2 regions of the Klebsiella sp. A52 genome follow, and region 2 is predicted to be linked to the other one. Evidence: predicted binding sites of a transcription regulator. Region 2 holds the regulator's gene; the other holds the start of a gene.

Region 1 (7,747 bases), 1.6 Mb from region 2:
CGTCGCTTTGCCATTCGAGGGTAAATTCTGGTTCGCGTAGCGCCTGCCAGAAGTGATGTTCAGTAAACGCATTCAGGGTTTCGGCGCCGAAATTGCCCGCTAACATCGGCCCGCTGAAGCTGATAGCGTTGGCTTTAGCCAGCAGTCCCATCTGGATGGCGGTGAAATCGCTGTGGCCGCAGATAAGCAGCGGTTCCCGCTGTTGGCGTTTCGATAATGCCTGCCAGTCGATATGCGGTAGTAACCGGGTGGCGCCATAGCCGCCGCGCACCGCCAGCACGATGTGGTTTTTTCCCTCAAGGGATGCAAGTTGGTTAATATCGGCCAGACGTTCGCTGTCGCTGCCGGCGAAACGCTGCTGTCGACGGGGGATCGCCTGTTGGTTCAGTACCTGATGACCGGCCTCCTGAAGACGGGCCACGCCAAGGGCCGCAGCCTGTTGATTGATACAGTAACCGGAAGGGGCGACCAGATAAAACTGAGACATGGCAATTCCTTGCAAAGAATGAAAGGGTTATCATGCCGCCTGGAACGTTTATTGTCATCTCCGTGCGGCAAACTTCAGCCAATAAGGATAGATGTGTGAAATTGAGATGGTTTGTTTTTTTATTTGTATTGTTGGCCGGTTGTAGCTCGAAGCACGATTACACCAATCCGCCGTGGAACCCGGAAGTCCCGGTGAAGCGGTCGATGCAGTGGATGCCGATCAGTGAAAAAGCCGGTGCCGCGTGGGGGGTTGACCCGCAGCTGATAACGGCGATCATCGCGATTGAGTCCGGCGGTAATCCCTCGGTGGTCAGTAAATCCGGTGCGGTAGGACTGATGCAGTTGAAGCCGTCGACCTCCGGGCGCGATGTCTATCAACGGATGGGCTGGCGTGGCCAGCCTTCGGTCAGCGAGCTGAAAAACCCGGAACGCAATATTTCGATGGGCGCCGCTTATCTGAGCATTCTGGAAAACGGCCCGCTGGCGGGGATTAAGGACCCGCAGGTGATGCGCTATGCGGTGGTGGTCTCTTATGCCAACGGCGCAGGCGCGCTGCTGCGCACCTTCTCGTCGAATCGCCAGGACGCCATCGACGAGATTAACGATCTTGATGCCGATGAGTTCTTTGAACACGTGGCGAAAAAGCATCCTGCCCCGCAGGCCCCGCGCTATATCTGGAAACTGCAGAAAGCGCTGGACGCGATGTAGCGTCATCTCTCACCCCGTCAGGCAGGATTCGCCTTGCGGGGTGCCTTTCAGATAATCCTAACTTTCGTGGCTAATTGAACTGATGTAGCTGACGGGACCAATCAACTCTTTGTAATCCCGGTAACTTTCAGGAAGGGACTCGATTCCATTAACCGCCACCACCAGCATAGCCGTGGCCTCATCCATTTCATCGCTAGTCTGGGCTAATTTTTCGCGTAATAATCCGATAAGCGCCTGAGAATTATTATGTGAGACCCCATTCAAATCCAGACGATTATGATCCCATACGTTGCAACCCCATGCAGTGAACCACAACAGGCTTCCTGTAACCATCAATATCCAACAAAAAGTGTTTTCAGCGACATCGACGTAGATAAATATTCGACAAGCTAATATTACGGCTAAGATGAGTGAGGGGATACTGAACAACAGAAAATTGCATCGGCGGCGTAGCATACTTAAGGCCAGCTCTGGGCTTTTTTGCTGATCCTGCCAGATGTTAAGGTTGGTGATATGCAGGCTAGTAGGCAGATCTTCATGACATGGTTTTCGTACCTCAAAATGGTCAAATAAAATTCTTTCAATGACGTTCATTTCATTGCTTGCATAACGTCCGTTAGCCAACATCTGCCCGGGCTCGGGGATCCACAGATATCCTTTATGTAACAAACTGAACATTGCTAACTGAATGACCCGCGTGCCGCCGCCGTCAATCCAGGCAAGAAGCCATGGGTCGATCCCGGTCGTTAACTGCTGGGCTTTAGCCGCAGGCCGCGTCAGGGCGATAATGATTCCGATAGAAAGATAAATAGCCGGGACGACAACGATAATACAGCCGAGAAACAGTAAAGGATGCATATGCATAATAAGAGTCCACATGATGTCGCCCTCAGACTACTCAAGCCGTTCAACAGAAAATGCATAATTTATTGGCTTGATGATCGTTATAAATTCACGATATTTCTCGGGTAGCAGGGAAGTTTTACCGATGGCGACGTAATAATCAGCTGTTTCATCCGTTGTTGTTTCGGCCTCAGCCATGAGAGTATCCTTTAATCTATTTACATAATTATGAACAATGTTAATTGAGATCCCCTCACGGTCCATCCGGGTGGCATTTAAGGTAATGATGAGCCAAAGTAACAACCAAAGCCCGGTAACGATAAGCATCATGAGCCAGCTTAATACGCCGGAGTGGATAAGCGTGCTACTATCGAAAAACGTTTTCCACAGATATGTACCGATTAAAATTAATGAAGGAACGACGATCAGGATCATATTCCACGTATGTTGCGCCGGACTGAGCATCAGGCCCCTACACTGGGGATCGTCTGACCAATGGTTTTTATCGGCGACGTAAAGAGAAAGGGGTAAATTCTGGGCGCTGGGTTTTGGTGTAGAAAAATGGTCAAAGAGTATTTTTTCTACACGAGTCATCTTGCACTCTGCATACTGCTGGTTGGCGCAAAGTTCGATATTCTCAGCGCAATGAATAATGATTACGTAGTTTTTTCTTAATAGCCTGAAAATGGCTAATTGAATAACGACGGTGGCTCTGCCCCGTAGCCAGGCAAGAAACGACGGAGATATGGAGTAAGGTGGTGGTATCGGCGTGTTTTTCTCAGAAGGACGAGTCTTTGAGATAATAATCATCACTAGAATATATATCACCGTGGTTGATAATATATGGTAACCCATAAAGGACAATGGGGATAAATCAGAGATGAAACTGATTAAATTGTTCACTTCACACTCCTTGTGATAACCGCAACCTTGCGCGTGAATTTTTACCAGAATAGTAGCTAGTTTAATAGGGTGGTTCTGGTTAAACAATAAATTTAGTTTGTCTGGCGGCTTTCATTAAAAAGCACTGATCAGATATTTGTGTGGTTTATGAAATTAAGCCTCCGACTTATTTCAGGAGGCTTATGTTTACGAGGTAAATTAAAAATCGTAGCCCACGGTTGCCGTGACGCTACGCTCAGCCCCCCAGTAACAGTTGCCGGTACCGTAGCAGCCGGAAATATACTCGCGATCGCCGATATTATTCGCATTAACCTGAATATAGGCGCCTTTCATCGCCGTTGACCATGCCCCGAGGTCGGCGCGCGCCATCGCATCTATCAGGGTGACTGACGGTAAACGCTCGGTATTGGCGTCATCGGCCCACTGCTTACCGATATAGCGCACACCCGCGCCAAGGGTGATACCCGCCGGCAATTGATAGCGCGCCCAGAATGAGGCCATCTGATCTGGCGTCAGCTGAGGGGTATTATTATCGGTGCCGTCTTTCGTGTCCTGAAAGCGCAGGCGATTCCAGGTATAAGAGGCAATCGTGCTCAATTGCGGCGTAATCTGGTTATGCGCTTCCAGCTCTACGCCCTGTGAATGCACTTTCCCGGCGGGAATATAGGTGGCGGTGGCGATGTTCGGATCGCGGGTGGCGACATCTTTTTGCATCAAATCGTAAATCGCGATGCTATACAAATCGCTGCTGCCCGGCGGCTGGAATTTCAAGCCGGCCTCCACCTGTTCGGCGGTGGTGGGTTTTAATAACGTACCATCGGCGCCCGGCAGCATCGCCGGGGTAATCGCCTGGCTGTAGCTTAAGTAGGGCGAAAGGCCATTATCGAGCGCGTACAGCAGCGAGGCGCGGCCGCTGATGCGATCGTCGGAGCGGCGGTTTGACGTGCCTGAAGTGTCGCTAACCTGTTGTGAAACGATGCGGTCGTAGCGTCCGGAAACGTCAAAGTGCCAACGATTCCACACCATTTCATCCTGCAGATAAAGCCCGGTCTGGTAATAACGGCGATTATTTTTATCGCTGTAGGTGATGGTATGCCCGGTTTGCGGCGTATAGCCGGTAAAGGGGTTAAGCGGCGCCGCGCCGCCGGCTCCGGTCCATAAATCGTTGCGGAAGCGATGATACTCAGCGCCGAGGATTAACGTATGCGCCACTTCACCGGTCGCGAAATCGGCGCGCAGGCGGTTATCGGTTGACCAGCCGTCCAGCGACCCGCGGGAACCGCTGTAGCCGCGGGAAAGCAGGTCGCTGTCACCCACCCAGCCAACCTGATAAACCTGATCCAGCGAGACATTCGTATGGGTATAGCTGCCCGCGGAGTAAGCCGACCAGACATCGCTGAACTGGTGGTTGAATTCATAGCTGTAGATTTGCTCGCGGCGCTGGTAGCCATCGCCCGGATCGCCTTCATTGGTGCTGGGTGAGAGCTTACGGCCGTTGTGCGCATAACGGGTACCATCCAGCGGCAGAGAGCCGTGGTAGCCGCCGGAGGGATCTTTTTGCAGGTAGGCGCGCAACAGCAGCGAAGTATCGCTATCCGGCTGCCACAGCAAGGAAGGCGAAATCGCATAGCGCTCTTCGCGGGTATGATCATACTGCGTATCGCTGCTGCGGGTCATGCCGATGAGCCGCCAGGCCCATTGGTCATTAATGGCATCGGTATAGTCGAAGGCCGCGCCCTTAGTATTTTGCGTGCCGCCGGTCAGGCGAAAGTGCCCCTGCTGGCTGAACTGCGGCCGTTTGGAGGTCAAATTGACCACCCCGCCCGGCACGCTTTGGCCATAAAGGGCGGAAGAGGGGCCGCGGATGACGTCGACGCGTTCAATAAACCATGGGTCGATCTGCAGTACGTTATGGCTGCCGCCGTCGCTCATCAGGCGCATGCCGTCAAGGAACAGGTTATCAACGTCGCCGCCGTGGTAGCCGCGCAGCGAGATGGTATCAAAGCGCGTCGCGCCGCCGCCAAAACTGGAATAAACCCCCGGCGTATACTGTAGGGCCTGGCTTACGGTATTGGCGCCCTGATCGGCGATCTGCTGGCGGGTGATCACCGATACCGACTGGGCGGTAGTAATCAACGGCTGGTCGGTTTTTGTGGCGCCGGTTGACGTTTTGGCGCTATAGCCTTGAGTTTGCGCGCTGGCGGAGTCGTCAGGTTGCGCGGTCACGATCAGGGTATCTTGCGCCTGAGCGGCGAGAGGGAAAGCGGCCGCGAGGGCGCACACCAGCGCGGAGCGCTTAAAATTAACAGAGGAGATCATGCCATAATCCTGAATAGCGCGGTCTGGCACTCCTGTGCGCCGCCGCGGAAATAAACGAAATGCTTTTTCGTTAAAAATAATGCGAATTATTATCGTTTGCTTTTGCATGATCAAGCAAAATAGTCCTCCTCAGAGCAAGAAGACATTTTGCTGGCTGTCGGCGGATGATGGGGTTACGTCGATGGAAAAAGCGCGGCGAAGATATCGCCGCGCGCAGGGGATTACTGGGCTTTTTTCTCCGCAGCCGCCACGGCATCGTTCGCGGCGGGCTGCTTGCCAGCGGTGATTTCTGCCTGCGCCGGGCGGGTTGCCGGCAGCGCATCGCACGGTTTATCTTGCGGGCAAACCAGGTCGAGCATCTTTAACGTCACGCCGTTGGTCCAGCCAAAGCCGTCCTGCAGAGGATACTCTCCGCCGCCGCCGCCGGTACCCGTCGAACTCACGTCATATTTCTCAACCAGCTTCTGCTTGCTGTCATAGGTGTGCTGGACGTTGCTGAGGAAGCGCCAGGTGACGTCCATGGCCACCTTTTTCTGACCATAGTTCTGCAGACCTTCCACCGCCACCCACTGCAGCGGCGCCCAGCCGTTTGGCGCATCCCACTGTTGGCCGCTATTGACCGTGGTGGTGGTAAGCCCGCCGGGCTTCAGCAGGCGGCTTTCGGCGGCGGCGGCTACCTTCGCGGCACGTTCGCTGGAGGCCGCTTTGACGTACAGCGGGAACAGCGCCGCGGCGGTCAGCTGATTGCGAACTTTATGGCTCTTCAGATCGTAATCGGCATACCAGCCCTCTTTATCGTTCCACAGATATTTTTCCAGCGCCTTCTGGCGGGCATTCGCCAGCGCGTCGTACTGTCCGGCTTTAGCGCTGTCACCTGCGGCTTTACTGGCGCGGGCAATGGTTTTCTCCATGTGGAACATCAGCGCATTGAGATCGACCGGAATGATGCTGGTGGTGCGGATAGTCCCCAGCTGCTGCGGATTATCCATCCAGCGAGAACTGAAGTCCCATCCGGAGGCCGCGGCGGAACGTAGGTCACGATAGATTTCGGTGGCCGGGCGGTTAGGATTGTTTTTGGCGGTAGTCACGTCGTCAAGCCAGGACTCCGGGCGAGGCGTATCGTTATCATCCCAGTAGCGGTTAAGCAGCGCGCCATCTTCCAGACGTACCACGCGTTTATTCGCGTTGCCGGGCGTCAGCGCATCGGCGCCTTCCATCCAGTAGCGATACTCTTTTTCCATCTGCGGCAGCCAGGTCTTTAGCGCCCGATCGCCATCGTGGCTGGCCAGCAGCTCAACCATAAAGGAAAAGAACGGCGGTTGCGAACGGCTCAGATAGTAACTGCGGTTGCCGTTTGGAATATGCCCCCAGCGGTCAATCTCGGCGGCAAAATTGGCCACCATGTCTTCCACTTTATCCCAGTGCCCGCTTTCGGCGAGGCCCAGCATGGTGAAATAGCTATCCCAATAATAGACTTCGCGGAAGCGTCCACCGGGCACCACATAAGGTTTCGGTAGCGGCAGCAGCGAATCCCACTTCTCGACCTCGACGGTGCTGCGGGTTAGCACCGGCCATAGCCCATCAATGTGTTGACGCAGGGTTTGCCCTTTCGGCGGCACGTATTGATTGTTATCCCGCGGCAGGGTGAAGTTGATCTCGACGAAATGGCGCAGATCGAAGCTGGCCTGACCTTTTTGCATCCGATAGTCGGCAAGGATCATTAGCGGATCGCTATTCGGGACCGCATCAGCGAAGGTTTTTTGGTCAGGGAAGAGTTTCGCGCTTTGCACGTCGTTAAATAGCGGGCCTAAAAGTTCATCAGGCGATTGCGGCACCGGGGAGGTGTTGTCATCTGCCTGCGCGGCGAATGTCGCCAGGCTTAACATTGCGCCTCCCAGCGCCAGTTGAATAAGGTGGGTCAGGGTTTCCGGGCGACGTAGAACCGATCTCGTCATCGATAATTCTCCATTTTACGTTTTGCTGACTTCGCGCCACTGCGAACGGCCATCAGAAAACCTTAGCCGAATATCGGCCGCCTCGCGTGCTGGAGTTAACATTTTGGCCGAAAACAGAGTATTTACCTGGCGACATATTGTCCCGGCGTTTTGCCGGTCTGAGTACGGAAGAAGTAGATGAAGGCGCTATCGCTGGCAAACTCCAGCGCCTGGGCGACATCCGTGATGCGCTGGCCGCAGGACAGCAATTCTACGGCTTTCATCAGCCGCCACTGCTGGCGCCACTGCTGATATGACATGCCGGTTTCGCGCTGAAACAGGCGGCTGATGGTCTTTTCTCCGGCGCCGCATTGCGCCGCCAGTTGTTGAAGTAGCGGCGGTTGCTCATGGCCGTTGAGATGACGTAGACGTTTATCCTGCGGCAGCGTTAGCATCATCGGTTCGTGTTTTGCCGCGCCGATTTCCGCCACGCAAAGCGCCGCCAGGTGCAGGGCCGGGCCCTGTCGCCAGTCGGTATCCCAGGGGCTGGCGCT
Region 2 (7,747 bases):
TCTCGCAGTAGATTTTGTAGGCGTCCTCGGTGCCTGACGGACGGGCCGCAAACCAGCCGTTGTCGGTCATCACTTTCAGCCCGCCGATAGAAGCGCCGTTGCCCGGCGCCGCGGTCAGACGCGCGGTGATCGGATCGCCCGCCAGCGTATCGGCGCTCACCATTTCCGGCGAAAGCTTAGACAGCGCCGCTTTCTGCGCGGAAGTGGCGGAGGCCTGCAGACGGTTGTAGCTCGGGGCGCCAAAGCGTTCCGCCAGCTCGTTATAGTGCTCCTGCGGGTTCTTACCGGTGACCGCGGTGATTTCCGCCGCCAGCAGGCACATGATGATACCGTCTTTATCGGTGGACCACGGCGTGCCGTCGAAACGCAGGAACGATGCCCCGGCGCTCTCTTCACCACCGAAGCCGAAGCTGCCGTCGAACAGACCGTCAACAAACCACTTGAAGCCTACCGGCACTTCCACCAGCTTACGGCCCAGATCGTTAACCACGCGGTCAATCATCGCCGAAGAAACCAGCGTTTTACCAACCGCAACATCTTTGCCCCACTGTGGGCGATGCTGGAACAGGTAGTTGATAGCCACCGCCAGATAGTGGTTCGGGTTCATCAGCCCAGCCGGAGTCACGATACCGTGACGGTCGTAATCCGGATCGTTGGCGAAGGCCAGATCGAACTTATCGCGCAGCGCCAGCAGACCCGCCATTGCACACTCGGAAGAGCAGTCCATACGGATCGCGCCATCTTTATCAAGGTGCATAAAGCGGAACGTCTGATCGACCTGATCGTTGACGATGGTCAGATCCAGCTTGTAGTGCTCGCCGATACGTTTCCAGTATTCGATACCCGAGCCGCCCAACGGATCGACGCCCAGTTTCAGGCCCGCTTTCTGGATAGCCGCCATATCGACGATATCCGCCAGCCCTTCAATAAACGGCTGCACCAGGTCCTGCTCTTTTACGTGGCCGGACGCCAGCGCGGCGTCGAGAGAGATACGCTTCACACCCTGCAGACCGGCGGCCAGCAGTTCATTAGCGCGGTTCTCCACTACTTTCGTCACGTTGGTATCAGCCGGGCCGCCGTTTGGCGGGTTGTACTTGATACCGCCATCTTCCGGCGGGTTGTGCGATGGAGTGATCACAATACCATCCGCCAGCGGGCCGCCTTTTTTGTTATGCACCAGAATCGCGTTGGAGACCGCCGGCGTCGGAGTGAAACCGTTGTTTTCCTGAACGATCACATCAACACCGTTCGCCGCCAGCACTTCCAGCACGGAAATGAATGCCGGTTCGGATAAAGCGTGGGTATCCTTACCCACGTAGCACGGGCCGGTGATACCATTTTTCGCGCGGTTTTCCGCAATCGCCTGCGCAATCGCCAGAATATGCTGCTCATTGAAATTGTGGCGCCCTGCGCTACCGCGATGGCCGGAGGTGCCGAACTTAACCGCATGCTCCGCATTACCCGCTTCCGGCTTCAGCACATAGTACTGAGCGGTCAGCTGGGCGACGTTAATCAAATCACTCTGTTGTGCCGGCTGACCCGCACGTTTATCGATTGCCATTGCCTGATCCTTCTGGTGCAAAGTTTAATTAACTAGATCGTGCCGCAAACCTTTTCAATCAGCTCCGCAGGGAACTGCATTGATTGCATGATGTGTTCGATCATGCTGCATTTACGGCCGGTATTAGTATTGGTGATAACCCACCACGGCGTACCAGGAACCTGTTTCGGTTTGGTCTGATTACCGCTTTTCAGCAGCGTCCGTGAATCTTCGGCGAAGTATACGCGGGTGCGCCCGTGCAGAGATTCAGTGGCTTCTGAAAAAGCCTTACTGTCTAACGAGTAAAGCGTAGTCAATACCAGCATGAAGCGGTTAACCGCGCGCTTTTGTTCAGCGTATTCGTCAGATAACAGCAGTTCGCGCATGGCGCGGACTTTATCTTTAACCGGGTTGGCCGGCTTCGCTTCGACGACTGGCGCCGCCGCAGGAGCAGCCGCCGGCGCGGCTTTCGCCGCAGGCGCGCCAGATGCAGGCTGAGAAACGGCGGTAAATTTCAGCATGCGCCGTAAAATGTCGGATGCGCTCTCGCCGATATGCAGAGTGTGGCTGGCAATATAGCGGTAGAGCTCATCATCAACTTCGATTGTTTTCATCTTAATCCAGTGCGATTTCTTTGTTTCTGAATACAAGTCGTCGGGATTAACTATCCTTTGTCTTTCACACTACTGCGCAAAAGGCATCAGATAGAGGACAAATCCCAACCGCGAATAGCGTCAAACCAGGATGGCGGTAAAACTCAGAATGCTTCCGGGTCTTGCAGCCTAATGGCAGAATGTCCAACATAATACCCTAACCCGACGGAGCGAAAAAAAGAACTTTGCCATGAAATTAAATAGCCGAGCGCAATCTGCACAAAACCCGCACAATAAATCCCCAATCGTCCTGGTACACGGCCTGTTCGGCAGCCTGGACAACCTTGGGATCCTCGCCCGCGATCTGGTCGCCGACTACGATATATTGCAGGTCGATATGCGCAACCACGGCTTATCGCCGCGTTCGCCGGAGATGACCTACCGCGCGATGGCGCAGGATCTGTTGGATACTCTTGACGATCATCAGATAGAGAAAGCGACCTTTATCGGCCATTCAATGGGCGGCAAAGCGGTGATGGCGCTGACCGCGCTGGCGCCGGATCGCATCGCCGGGCTGGTGGCGATTGATATTGCGCCAGTGGCTTATCACGTCCGCCGTCACGATGAGATCTTCGCGGCGATTAACGCCGTCAGCGAATCCGCCGCCAGCACCCGCCAGCAGGCGGCGCAGGTGATGCGCGAGCATATAAATGAAGAAGGCGTCATTCAGTTTCTGCTGAAATCCTTTGTCGACGGCGCGTGGCGCTTCAACGTGCCGGCGCTGTGGGATCAATACCCGCATATTGTCGGCTGGGAAACGGTGCCAGCCTGGCCGCACCCGGCGCAATTTATTCCCGGCGGCAACTCCCCTTATGTCACCGATGAATACCGCGACGCGCTGCTGGCGCAGTTCCCGCAGGCCCGCGCTCACGTCATTGCCGGCGCCGGACACTGGGTGCATGCGGAAAAACCCGAGGCGGTTTTACGCGCAATTCGCCGTTATCTGAGCACAATTGAAGCCTGAGTGGCTAAAAAACGCCCGACCGCGCGGCATAATGCCCGCGGTCGTTGGCGCGGCGGTTCGCCTGATGTATTATGGCGCGCTATCTGCGCCGGCTATAGCCCGGCAGCTTGTTTCCCCGAAGTCACTCTGAATCATGGCAAAAGAACAAACGGACCGAACGACATTAGATTTGTTCGCAAATGAGCGTCGCCCGGGTAGACCGAAAACCAATCCGCTTTCGCGCGATGAACAACTGCGCATCAACAAACGCAATCAGCTCAAACGCGATAAAGTTCGCGGCTTGAAGCGCGTTGAGTTGAAGCTCAACGCCGATGCGGTCGACGCGCTTAATGAGCTGGCGGAAGCCCGCAACATGAGCCGCAGCGATCTTATCGAAGAGATGCTGATGCACCAACTGGCCTGCCTGCGTAATCAGGGCGAAGTCTGAAAAACGCAAAAAAATCGCTTTCATGTAGCAGAGTGTGCACCAGGACGTTATTGCTGTTTCCGCGCCCTTCCCTGTTCTGCTATGATTGCCGTTAACTGTAGGCATAATGCCACTACCACATCATTAAGTTTCAAGAGGTTATTTTACTCATGGCAATCATCGGCATCTTTTTTGGCAGCGACACCGGCAACACCGAAAATATTGCAAAAATGATCCAAAAGCAGCTCGGTAAAGACGTTGCTGAAGTTCACGACATTGCCAAGAGCAGCAAAGAAGATCTGGAAAGCCACGATATTCTGCTGCTCGGCATCCCAACCTGGTACTACGGCGAAGCGCAGTGCGACTGGGACGACTTCTTCCCGACGCTGGAAGAGATCGACTTCAACGGTAAGCTGGTAGCCGTGTTTGGCTGCGGCGACCAGGAAGATTACGCAGAATACTTCTGCGATGCGCTGGGCACCATTCGTGACATCATTGAACCGCGCGGCGCAACCATCGTTGGCCACTGGCCGACCGCGGGCTACCACTTTGAAGCTTCTAAAGGCCTGGCAGACGACGATCACTTCGTAGGTCTGGCGATTGATGAAGACCGTCAGCCGGAACTGACCAACGAGCGCGTTGAGAAGTGGGTGAAGCAGATTTCCGAAGAGCTGCATCTGGAAGAAATCAAAAACGCCTAAGAATCAAACAGCGCAGCTATTAAGCTGCGCTGAATTAATAGATAAAAGCAATCAAACTAATAGCTACAAGTTTTTAACTTTTCATCACATATCTGTACAATGTCCTCTGATTCCACGAGGTCACGTGACACAGTTTGTAGCTGGTAATTCGTTTTTGACAGCTTACAAGGCGCGATGGTTGCAGTTTTCATTTCAGAGTTGCAGCTCTATAATGAGACGCATTACATCGGGTGATTCTCTGTATTGCTTCCCTTTGAAGGAAGCCGATCTTTAGCAACAGGACAGATTCCGCATGACTGACAACAATATCGCATTAAAGAAGGCTGGCCTGAAAGTCACACTTCCCCGACTGAAAATTCTGGAAGTGTTGCAGGAACCGGATAACCATCACGTCAGTGCGGAAGATTTATATAAACGCCTGATCGATATGGGTGAAGAGATTGGTCTGGCTACCGTTTACCGCGTGCTGAACCAGTTCGACGATGCAGGCATCGTGACTCGTCACAACTTCGAAGGCGGTAAATCCGTATTCGAGCTGACTCAGCAGCACCACCACGATCACCTGATTTGCCTCGATTGCGGCAAAGTGATCGAGTTCAGCGATGATTCTATCGAATCCCGCCAACGTGAAATTGCTGCGCAACACGGCATCCGCTTAACCAACCACAGCCTGTACCTGTACGGCCACTGTGCGGAAGGCGACTGCCGCGAAGATGAACATGCCCACGATGCGGTGAATAAATAATTTCCCGTCTCGTTTGTTGTAAAAAGCCAACCTCAAGGTTGGCTTTTTTATGGGCGAAATCCACCGGCATGCGTATTCTGTCAGAGCATAACGCCTTGTACGGAGAGTCAATATGGAGCTGCGCCAGCTACGCTATTTTGTCCGCATTGTGGAAACCGGCAGTATGGGCCGCGCCGCGCTCGATCTGAATATTGGCGTCTCTGCGCTCAGCCAGCAAATGGCGCGTCTGGAAAATGAACTCGCTATCCGCCTGCTGCAACGGACTTCGCGCGGCGTAATGCCCACCAGCGCCGGCCTCGCCTTTTACTCGCAGGCGCAACTGGCGCTGCGCCATGCTGACGATGCCATTCTCGCCGCGCGTGAAGCGCGCCTTTCCGGTCACGTCAGCGTCGGTATGGCGCCGAGCACCGCTTCTGTACTGGGCGTACCTTTTATCAACGCCATGCGCGAAAGCTACGCCGACGTCCGCCTGCACCTGGTGGAGAGCCTCTCCGGCAATCTGGAACGGATGATCAACACCCGCCAGCTCGATTTAGCCATCGTTTTCCAGAAAGAGAAGATCCTGCGCTGGAGCGCCCGACCCATTCTTGAGGAACGTCTGTTCCTGATTGGCGCCCATGACGTGCTGGCGCCGCTGCCCGGCGATAGCATCTCCCCGAACCAACTGGCCGCCATCCCGCTGATTATGCCAAGCCAGGGGCATGGCCTGCGCGGCAGGCTGGACGCTATTTGCCAGGAGCACGCCATCAACGTTGACGTGGTGGCTGAAATCGATGGCCTGGCCCTGCTGATGCGCGCCGTTCGTGACGGGCTCGGCGCCACGCTGCAGCCGGGCGCGGCGATTTCTCATCTCGACAGCCAGGCGCTAAGAGTGATCGGCGTCGATAATCCGGTACTTAGCCGACCGAATTTTCTGGTCAGTCTTTCCGATGACGAACTCACCCCGGCAGGCCTTGCGGCACGGGTAATGCTGGCAAAAGTCATGCGCCAGCTAGTTGAATCCGGCAACTGGCCGGGCGCCAGTCTTTACACACACTAAACCCCCCTTTAGCTTTACGCCATAGCGCCTGCCGCCCCTGCACCTTACATTTCCATTACAAATTTAACAATTAGTCAAAGCGTAATGGAGCCGATAATGGTGGATGTACTGGTGATTGGCGGCGGCAACGCCGCGTTATGCGCCGCCTTAACCGCCCGGGAAGCAGGCGCATCCGTACTGCTGCTGGAAGCCGCGCCGCGGGAATGGCGGGGCGGTAACTCTCAGCACACGCGTAATCTGCGTTGTATGCACGATGCGCCGCAGGATGTCTTAGTCGACAGCTATCCGGAAGAAGAATACTGGCAGGATCTGCTGCGCGTTACCGACGGCAATACCAACGAAGCGCTGGCCCGTCTGGTGATCCGCACCTCGTCGCACTGTCGGGACTGGATGCGCCGCCATGGCGTTAACTTTCAACCGCCGTTATCCGGCGCCCTGCACGTCGCCCGCACTAACGCCTTTTTTATGGGCGGCGGCAAAGCCCTGGTCAATGCCTATTACCGCAGCGCCGAACAGATGGGCGTACAGATCCGCTATAACACCCCGGTACAGGCGCTTGAATTACGTGATGGCGAATTCGTCGCCGCGCTGGCAGGCACTGAGCGGATCGCCGCTAAAACCTGCGTGCTCGCCGCCGGCGGTTTTGAATCTAACCGCGAGTGGCTGCGCGAAGCCTGGGGGCAAAATGAGCGCGGCGAATGGCCTGCAGACAACTTTCTCATCCGCGGCACCCGTTTTAATCAGGGAGTGCTGCTCAAATTTATGATCGATGCCGGGGCCGATATCATCGGCGATCCTTCACAGTCGCACTGCGTCGCCATTGACGCCCGGGCGCCGCTCTATGACGGCGGCATCTGTACCCGCGTCGACTGCGTGTCGCTGGGGGTGGTGGTGAACCGCGATGCCGAGCGCTTTTATGATGAAGGGGAAGATTTCTGGCCCAAACGTTACGCCATCTGGGGCCGTCTGGTCGCCCACCAGCCGGGGCAAATCGGCTATTCGATCATCGACAGCAAAGCCGTTGGACAATTTATGCCGCCGGTATTTCCGGGCGCCCAGGCCAATACCATCGCAGAACTGGCGCGCCAATTGGGGCTGGACGGCGAACGTTTGTCACAGACCATCGCCAGCTACAATGCCGCCTGTACGCCAGGCCAGTTCGACCATACCCGTCTTGATAACTGCACCACCTCCGGCCTGACGCCGCCGAAGACCCACTGGGCGCGGCCTATCGATACGCCGCCTTATTATGGTTATGCCCTGCGTCCAGGGATCACCTTCACCTACCTCGGGCTGTACGTCAATCAACACGCCGCCGTCCACTTTGCCGGTAAGCCGAGCCGCAACCTGTTTGTCGCCGGCGAAATGATGGCCGGCAACGTACTGGGCAAAGGCTATACCGCCGGCGTAGGCATGTCGATTGGCACCACATTCGGCCGCATTGCCGGTCAGCAAGCCGCCCTGGCGGCACAGCAGGAGAAACATCATGAAGTCGCTTGAAAAGCTGATCATCGAGGCGCAAATCATCACCGAGCCGGAAGCGGAAGTCGAACGGGTGATGCAGGTCTGTAACGCCTGCCGCTATTGCGAAGGCTTTTGCGCCGTATTTCCGGCCATGACCCAGCGTCTGGAATTTGGCAAGGCGGATATTAACTATCTGGCGAACCTGTGCCACAACTGCGGCGCCTGCCTGCACGCC

What was found. The regulator Fur, encoded in region 2, represses iron uptake genes when iron is present. The targets are predictions, from matches to a motif close to ATAATAATGAGAACNACTATCAA.
Region 1: KGA69_RS15665 (TonB-dependent siderophore receptor) is a predicted target of Fur. The motif match lies at 5,333-5,355, and genes of this name have one in related genera.

Annotation. Positions count from the first base shown of each region.
Region 1 covers NZ_CP074437.1:3,310,611-3,318,357, forward strand. The annotation lists gene ldcA (muramoyltetrapeptide carboxypeptidase) at 1-487, opposite strand, end outside; gene emtA (membrane-bound lytic murein transglycosylase EmtA) at 583-1,194, shown strand; gene KGA69_RS15655 (DUF2207 domain-containing protein) at 1,252-2,073, opposite strand; gene KGA69_RS15660 (TIGR04222 domain-containing membrane protein) at 2,089-2,940, opposite strand; gene KGA69_RS15665 (TonB-dependent siderophore receptor) at 3,139-5,259, opposite strand; gene KGA69_RS15670 (alpha,alpha-trehalase) at 5,481-7,214, opposite strand; gene KGA69_RS15675 (AraC family transcriptional regulator) at 7,337-7,747, opposite strand, start outside.
Region 2 covers NZ_CP074437.1:4,907,324-4,915,070, forward strand. The annotation lists gene pgm (phosphoglucomutase (alpha-D-glucose-1,6-bisphosphate-dependent)) at 1-1,561, opposite strand, end outside; gene seqA (replication initiation negative regulator SeqA) at 1,594-2,154, opposite strand; gene ybfF (esterase) at 2,384-3,157, shown strand; gene ybfE (LexA regulated protein) at 3,291-3,584, shown strand; gene fldA (flavodoxin FldA) at 3,734-4,264, shown strand; gene fur (ferric iron uptake transcriptional regulator) at 4,557-5,009, shown strand; gene tcuR (tricarballylate utilization LysR family transcriptional regulator TcuR) at 5,122-6,048, shown strand; gene tcuA (FAD-dependent tricarballylate dehydrogenase TcuA) at 6,145-7,548, shown strand; gene tcuB (tricarballylate utilization 4Fe-4S protein TcuB) at 7,535-7,747, shown strand, end outside.